DNA from 3 places in the Streptomyces sp. NPDC008121 genome. Region 1 is predicted to be linked to each of the others. Evidence: riboswitches for the same ligand, from Rfam matches in the RefSeq annotation. Region 1 holds a riboswitch; each other region holds the start of a gene.
What was found. Region 1 has a riboswitch for cobalamin ahead of ACFZBD_RS06990 (ABC transporter substrate-binding protein). Riboswitches for the same ligand answer to the same signal wherever they lie in the genome.
Positions count from the first base shown of each region.

Region 1 (2,255 bases):
CCAGGGTGAGGGCGAAGGCGCGGCGGCCCGGACCGGCCGCGCGGGCGGCGCCCGCCGGACGGGCGGAGGAGCCGGCGGGGGGAGCGGCGGACACGGCTTTCGCCGGTGCCGTCACCGGAAGCGCTCGGGGTGCAGCCCGCGGGCGAGGTCCTCGACCGCGTACGGCGCGCGGACACCGACCAGCGTCGCCGTCAGCGGCAGCACCACGAAGCGCTTGTTCTTCACGGCCGGCACGTCGGCGAGGGCCGGCTGCGCCAGCAGGAACTTCTTCTTCTGTTCGACGTTCCCCGCACCCGCGTAGTCGTAGATGGCGATGACCTCCGGCTTACGGGCGACGACCTGCTCCCACGAGACGTCGCCGAAGACGTCGTCGAGGTCGGCGAAGACGTTGGTGCCGCCGGCGAGGCGGATGACCTCGGTGCCGAGGCTCTTGCCTCCGGCGGTGAACGCCGACTTGTCGCCGCTGTCGTACACGAAGACGGGGAGGGCGGGAGCCCCCTTCACCGTCGCCGCGGTCTTTGCCACGCGCCCCTGAAGGTCGGCCACCAGCGCGTCGGCACGCTCCTCGACGCCGAAGAGGGAGCCGATGGCGCGGATCTCGTCGTACGTGTCCGTCATCGCCACCTTCTTCTTCCCGCAGTACTCGCGGTTGAGGTAGGTGTCGATCCCGGCGTCGGCGAACGCCTTGCGGGAGCGGCCCTCCTTCTCGGCGAACGCGCTGGCGTAGCCGCCGTACACGAAGTCCGGTTCCGCGTTGAGGACCGACTCGAAGGACGGTTCCTTCTTCGCCAGCTCCGGGATCGCCGCGAAGTCCTCGCGGAAGGCGGGCAGTACGGCCGAGTCGGGGAAGGCCGTGCCGACGATCCGGTCCTTCAGACCGAGGGCCAGCATCAGCTCGGCCGGGTGCTGATGGATGGTCACCACCCGGGAGGGCGGCTTGTCGTACGTGGTGCGCGTGCCGCAGTTCTCGACGGTGAGGGGGAAACCCTCGGCGGACGCACCGGGCTTCGCGCCGCCGCCCTCCCGGGCGGTGCCGCTCTGAGGGGAGGCGCCGCAGCCGGTGAGCAGGACCCCCGACAGGGCGAGGGCCAGGGCGGCGGCGCGCACGGGGCGGCGACGGGGCATGCTGCGCGTGCGGGGCATGCGGGACGTACTGGGGTACACGAAAAGCCTCCTGGGGAGTCCGCGCTCCTCGGATCGGGCCCGCGACAGGCCAGTTTCCTGACTCCCGGATCGGCGTACACCCCAGCCTTCCCACGCGGTGCGCGCAGTGGCGTCTCGACGGGTGCACTCCCCGGTCACAGTGGCGGGACCGTGCCGGTTTCGCACCGGCTTCCTGTCTCCCGTCGCGGTGATGACCAGGTGATCCTACGGTTCCGCGCCTCCGGCGCAAAAGGACGCCCTCTCGGTCCCGCGCCGCCTTGTTGCCGAAACGGCAAGCATCTTTGACGCGCCGGGGGGCCGTGGCGAGTCTGGACCCAGGTGCCGCCGGCGCCGCGCAGTCGTCCCGAAGGAGCCTCGATGCCGACCCCGAAGCCCACCGATCCCGCCGAGTTCTGGGAAGAGCGCTACCGCACGAGCGACCGTGTCTGGAGCGGCGAACCGAACCCGCTCCTCGTGCGGGAGGCCGCCGATCTGACACCGGGCACGGCCCTGGACCTGGGCTGTGGCGAGGGCGGCGACGTCCTGTGGCTGGCCTCGCGGGGGTGGCGGGTGACCGGCGTGGACATCTCCGCGACCGCCCTGGAACGGGCGGCCGCCCACGTGGCGGAGGCCGGCTGCGCCGACCGGACCGCCTTCGAGCGGCACGACCTCGGAGTGACCTTCCCCGAGGGCGGCTTCGACCTGGTGAGCGCCCAGTTCCTGCAGTCGCCCGTTCCGCTCGACCAGGACGGGGTGCTCAGGTCGGCCGCCGCCGCGGTCGCCCCGGGCGGCACGCTCCTCATCGCCATGCACGCCGCGTGGCCGTCCTGGATGGAGAAGCACGAGTACCCGTTCGACGCGGAGTTCCCCACCCTCGACGGCGTCCTCGCGGCGCTCGCCCTGCCGCACCCCTGGCGGGTGGACACGCTGGAGGGCGTGGAACGCGCCCTCACCGCGCCCGACGGCCGCCGGGGCACGCGGGTGGACAACGTGTGGCGGCTCACCCGCACCGCCTGATCCCGCACCGCCTGACCTCGTACAGCCCGCCCCGTAACGCCTGATCCCGCCCCTGCCTCGGGATGTCTCCCCTTCGCGGCCGCGCCCCCCGGACC
Region 1 is NZ_JBIBHT010000002.1:301,864-304,118, reverse strand. It holds gene ACFZBD_RS06995 (iron chelate uptake ABC transporter family permease subunit) at 1-94, opposite strand, end outside; gene ACFZBD_RS06990 (ABC transporter substrate-binding protein) at 112-1,143, opposite strand; cobalamin riboswitch at 1,194-1,378, opposite strand; gene ACFZBD_RS06985 (methyltransferase domain-containing protein) at 1,522-2,160, shown strand.

Region 2 (2,255 bases), on a different contig from region 1:
CTCGCGCAGGCGGCGCAGGAGCGCGACGGCGGAGGCGGGGGTGTCGAGGCCGACCGCGTTGCCGATCCGGGAGTGCTTCGTCGGGTACGCGGAGAGGACCAGGGCGAGCTTCTTCCCGGCGTTCGGGATGTGCCGCAGGCGGGAGTGGCGCACGGCGATCCCGGCGACGCGGGCGGCGCGCTCGGTGTCCGCGACATAGGCCGGGAGGCCGTCCTCGTCGATCTCCTTGAAGGAGAACGGGACGGTGATCAGCCGGCCGTCGAACTCGGGCACCGCGACCTGGCTGGCGGCGTCCAGCGGCGAGAGCCCCTCGTCGTTCTCCTCCCAGGCGGCACGCGAACCGGTGAGGCAGAGCGCCTGGAGGATCGGTACGTCGAGGGCGGCGAGCGCCCCCGCGTCCCACGCCTCTTCGCCCGCCCGTCGCCCACCACCACCCTTGTCCGAGTCGCTTCGCGACACCCCCATTTCTGCGGCCTGCGCCTCGGCGGGCTTGGTGCCGCCCGCCGCGAGGACGGTGGTGACGATCGCGTCGGCGCCCCTGAGCGTCTCGATCAGCTCGGGCTCGGGGGCCCGCAGCGAGGCGACGTACAGCGGCAGCGCGCGGGCGCCGGCGTCCTCGATCGCCTCGCAGAGGGAGTCGACGAAGGCGGTGTTCCCGCTCATGTGGTGGGCGCGGTAGTAGAGCACGGCGACCGTCGGGCCGTCGGTCCGCCTCGGCTCGCGCTCCAGGGGGCCCCAGGTGGGGGCGGCGGCCGGGGCCTCGAAACCGTGGCCGGTGAGCAGCACGGTGTCGGAGAGGAACCGGGCGAGCTGCTCCAGGTTGGCCGGGCCGCCGTGCGCGAGGTAGGCGTGGGCCTCGGTGGCGACGCCGACGGGGACCGTGGAGCTCTCCATCAGCTGGGCGTCCGGGGCCTGTTCGCCGGAGAGCACGACCAGCGGCTTCTCCGTCGCCCGCAGCGTCTGCAGGCCGTCCTCCCAGGCGCGCAGGCCGCCGAGGAGGCGGACGACGACGAGGTCGGCGCCGTCGAGCAGCCCGGGAAGGTCCCCGGGGGCGAGGCGGGAGGGGTTGGCGAACCGGTACCCGACCGGACCGCCGGCCGCGCGGGCGCTGAGCAGGTCGGTGTCGGAGTGCGACAGCAACAGAATTCGCATGCGAGCGCAGGCCTTCCTCGGGGTTGTCCGCGCCCCGGGTGGTCGTGTGGACGGCGGGAGTTCCTGACTCACCCGGCCCCCGTTCCCGGGGCGGGCTCACAGTGGCGGGACCGCGCCGGATTCTCACCGGGCTTCCTCCCCGGGGTCCTGGGACCCCATGCCGTCTGCATAGTAGATCCTGCCCGCGGCGGCCCGAAGGGTCGCCCGCGACCACGTGGGTATGCTCGCCGCCATGCCGCCCACCCCACCCACCACGCCCAACCAGGGCGAACCCGTCATACGGGACCGTGGCGACGCCTGCCCGGGGGCGCTGCGCCTGCACCCCGCCGACGACGGGCGCCTGGCCCGACTGCGGCTGCCCGCAGGCGCGTTGACAGTACGTCAGGTCGAGTCCCTGGCCGTGGCGGCGGAGGAGCTGGGCGACGGGCGGATCAGCGTCACCTCGCGGGGCAACGTGGAGCTGCGCGGCCTCGGCGAGGGCTGCGGGGCCGACCTCGCGGGGCTGCTCGCCCCGGCCGGACTGCTGCCCTCCGCCACCCACGAACGCGTCCGGAACATCGTGGTCTCGCCGCTGGCGGGGATCGACGGAAACGGTTGCGGGGACGCGCGGTTGTGGGCGCGCGAGCTGGACGCGCTGCTCTGCGCGCGGGCGTGGACGGCAGCGCTTTCCGGCCGTTTCCTCTTCGCCTTCGACGACGGGCGGGGAGACGTCGGCGGGCTGGGCGCGGATGTGACGTTGTTCTCAACGGGGGCGGGGGCGCCGGGGGTCGCTGCGACGGCCGGGGCCGTCCGCCCGCCCGCTCCGCCGGAGCACGGACACGGCCCGGAGCACACGGACGACCCTGAGCACGGACACGACCCGAAGCACGCGGACGACCCGGAGCACGGGTACGACCCGGAGCGCGCGGGCGGCGCGCTCCTGCGGGTCGGTCGCCAGGTGTTCCGGGTCGCCGCCGCCGACGCGCCGCGCGCCGCCCTCGCGGCCGCCGACGCCTTCCTCGCCGCCGCCCGCACGGCCGGGACCGGGGCCTGGCGCGTCCACGAGCTGCCCGGGGCCGTCCGGCCGGACCTCGCGGGCGCGCTGGCCCGCGCGGGCGTCCCGG
Region 2 is NZ_JBIBHT010000004.1:381,619-383,873, reverse strand. It holds gene cobN (cobaltochelatase subunit CobN) at 1-1,152, opposite strand, end outside; cobalamin riboswitch at 1,191-1,326, opposite strand; gene ACFZBD_RS16050 (cobalamin biosynthesis protein CobG) at 1,373-2,255, shown strand, end outside.
Region 2: linked by a shared signal. The riboswitch ahead of cobN (cobaltochelatase subunit CobN) and the one ahead of ACFZBD_RS06990 (ABC transporter substrate-binding protein) in region 1 are both predicted to bind cobalamin.

Region 3 (2,255 bases), on a different contig from region 1:
CTGCTCGATGTCCAGGCCCGCGTCGGTCAGCTGCCGCAGATAGGCGACGCCGGTCGCCAGCGAGCAGCCGAGCTCCTCCGCGGCGGAACCGCCGGCCTCGTGGTACGGCAGGGCGTCGACGGTCAGCGCCCGCAGCCCCGGGTATTCCTCGGCGCACCGCCGGGCGAGCGCGGCGACCGGTGCGAAGCCGGACGACCGTCCCGTACGGGCTTCGAGGCCGAGGGGGTCGGCGCCCAGGGTGCCGCGCGCCGCCTCGGGGGCGACGCCACGGCGCTCGTACAGCCGCAGCAACTCCGCCGCGGCGTCCTCGGTCCGGTCGCCCGCGTCGAGGGCGACGGGCGCGAGGTCGAGGTAGACGCCGTCGAGGACCGTGTCGAGCGCGTCCGTCGGGATGCCGCCGTCGCCGACGACCAGCCAGAGCGAGGTGACGCCGTTCTCCAGGTCCCCCAGCACCGCCGCGCAGTCGGCGGCCGTGTGCCGTTGCCGTACGTCCCAGCCGCCGAGGGTGCCGCCCTCGGGGCGGCCGCCCCGCACGAACGGGGCGAACCCGGGGAAGCCGGCCTCGGGCGCGGCGTCGTCGGCCGCGTACAGCGGACGGACGCGAAGCCCGTCCTCCAGCGTGGTGGACAGGGCGTCCTCGGCTGCCGCGCCTTCGACGTCCTTGCCCGACTTGCGCAGGACGCCGGCCACCAGGCCCTGCCACTGCTCACGGGACGCGTCGGAGAAATCGGCGGCGAGGGCAAGCCCGTCGTCGGGAAGGACTGTCATGCTCGGATGCTAGGTCAGGGGAACAAAGGAGCAGCAGTCCGCACAGCTGTGACCTTGCCCTCTCCTGGACGCTCTTGAAGCTCCGGGCGGATCCGTTCTATATGAACGGGGCAGCGGGAGCGCCGTCAGCCGGCCGTCACCCGGCGCCCACCGGTCGGTCGGCGCCGGCCGGATCGGGCAGGTCGAGCGCCGGTACGGGGCGGGGGCGCCCGTCGGCGTCGACGGCGACGAAGCTGAGGCGGCCGGTGGCGACCTCGGCGGTCGGGCCGGAGGCGTTCCAGCGTTCGGCGGTGACGCGGACCTCGGCGGTCATCGACGTGCGGCCGGCCCGGACGAGTTCGGCGTGGACGCTCAGCAGGTCGCCGGAGCGGACGGGGGCGAGGAAGGTCATCCGGTCGACCGACACGGTCACGGCGGGACCGTCCGCGTGGCGCCCGGCGGCCGCCGCGGCGGCGTCGTCGATGAGCTTCATCACGACCCCGCCGTGGATGGTCCCGTACAGGTTCGTGTCGTGCTCGCTCATGATGTGGGCGAGGGTCACCCGGGAATCGGCCGGGGTCTTGCGGACGGGGGACGGCAGGGTGGCGGCGTGGTCGGCCACGTCAACTCTCCTTCGCGAGTCGCGGCGGGTCGGATCCGCGCGCACGGGGCCGGGGAGCCCGGAGGCCGGGTGCGCGGGCAGCGGGCAGGTCTTCGGACTCGCGGGCGTGTCCACCGGATCGACCGGCGGTCTCCTACTGGCCGTCGCTTCCCAGGCCCTTGCCGGGTCCAGTGCGTATGACGGCGGTCGTTCCCGCTCACCGCTGCGGGGCAGTCCCGGATTCCCACCGGGTTCCCTCTTACGACGCCTCCCGCCTGGCGGACGGGGCGAACCAGCTGCGCGCTCCAGCCTACGTCCTGCGCGACGCGTCAGTCCGTGGTCTCCGGGGCCGGCCGCGCGAAGTGCCGTGCGCCGGGCACCAGGCACGCGGCGGCCGGGACGAGGAAGCAGGCGGCGGCGCACGCCGCGAGGACCGGCGTGACGCCGAGGAGGCCGATGGCCGGCGCGATCAGGGCGAGACCGACCGGCGCCAGACCGTAGGAGACGAGGAAGTCCAGCGAGGAGACCCGGGCCAGCTTGTCCGGCGCGACCTCGCGCTGCGTGGCCGTGAACCAGGGCACGTTGAACAGCTCGATGCCGATCCCCGCGACGGCGTAGGCGCCGACCACCACCGCCGGGTGGACCGGCAGCACCAGGCTGAGCGGGGCGAAGCCGTACGCCGCGAGGCCGGCGAAGGCGGCCCAGCCCTGGGACCGCGGTCGGACGCGGGCGATGAACAGGGCGCCGCCGAGTGCGCCGACGGTGTACGCGGTCATGGCCGCGGCGAGCACCCACTCGGTGCCGTAACGGTCCCGGCTGATCAGGGGGAGGGCGACGCTGGTGGCGGAGTAGCCGAGGGCGATGACGGCGACCAGGGCGGCGAGACCGGCGAGGAACCAGGGGTGGC
Region 3 is NZ_JBIBHT010000006.1:465,047-467,301, forward strand. It holds gene ACFZBD_RS22420 (methylmalonyl-CoA mutase family protein) at 1-768, opposite strand, end outside; gene ACFZBD_RS22425 (hotdog domain-containing protein) at 905-1,369, opposite strand; cobalamin riboswitch at 1,456-1,610, opposite strand; gene ACFZBD_RS22430 (MFS transporter) at 1,678-2,255, opposite strand, start outside.
Region 3: linked by a shared signal. The riboswitch ahead of ACFZBD_RS22425 (hotdog domain-containing protein) and the one ahead of ACFZBD_RS06990 (ABC transporter substrate-binding protein) in region 1 are both predicted to bind cobalamin.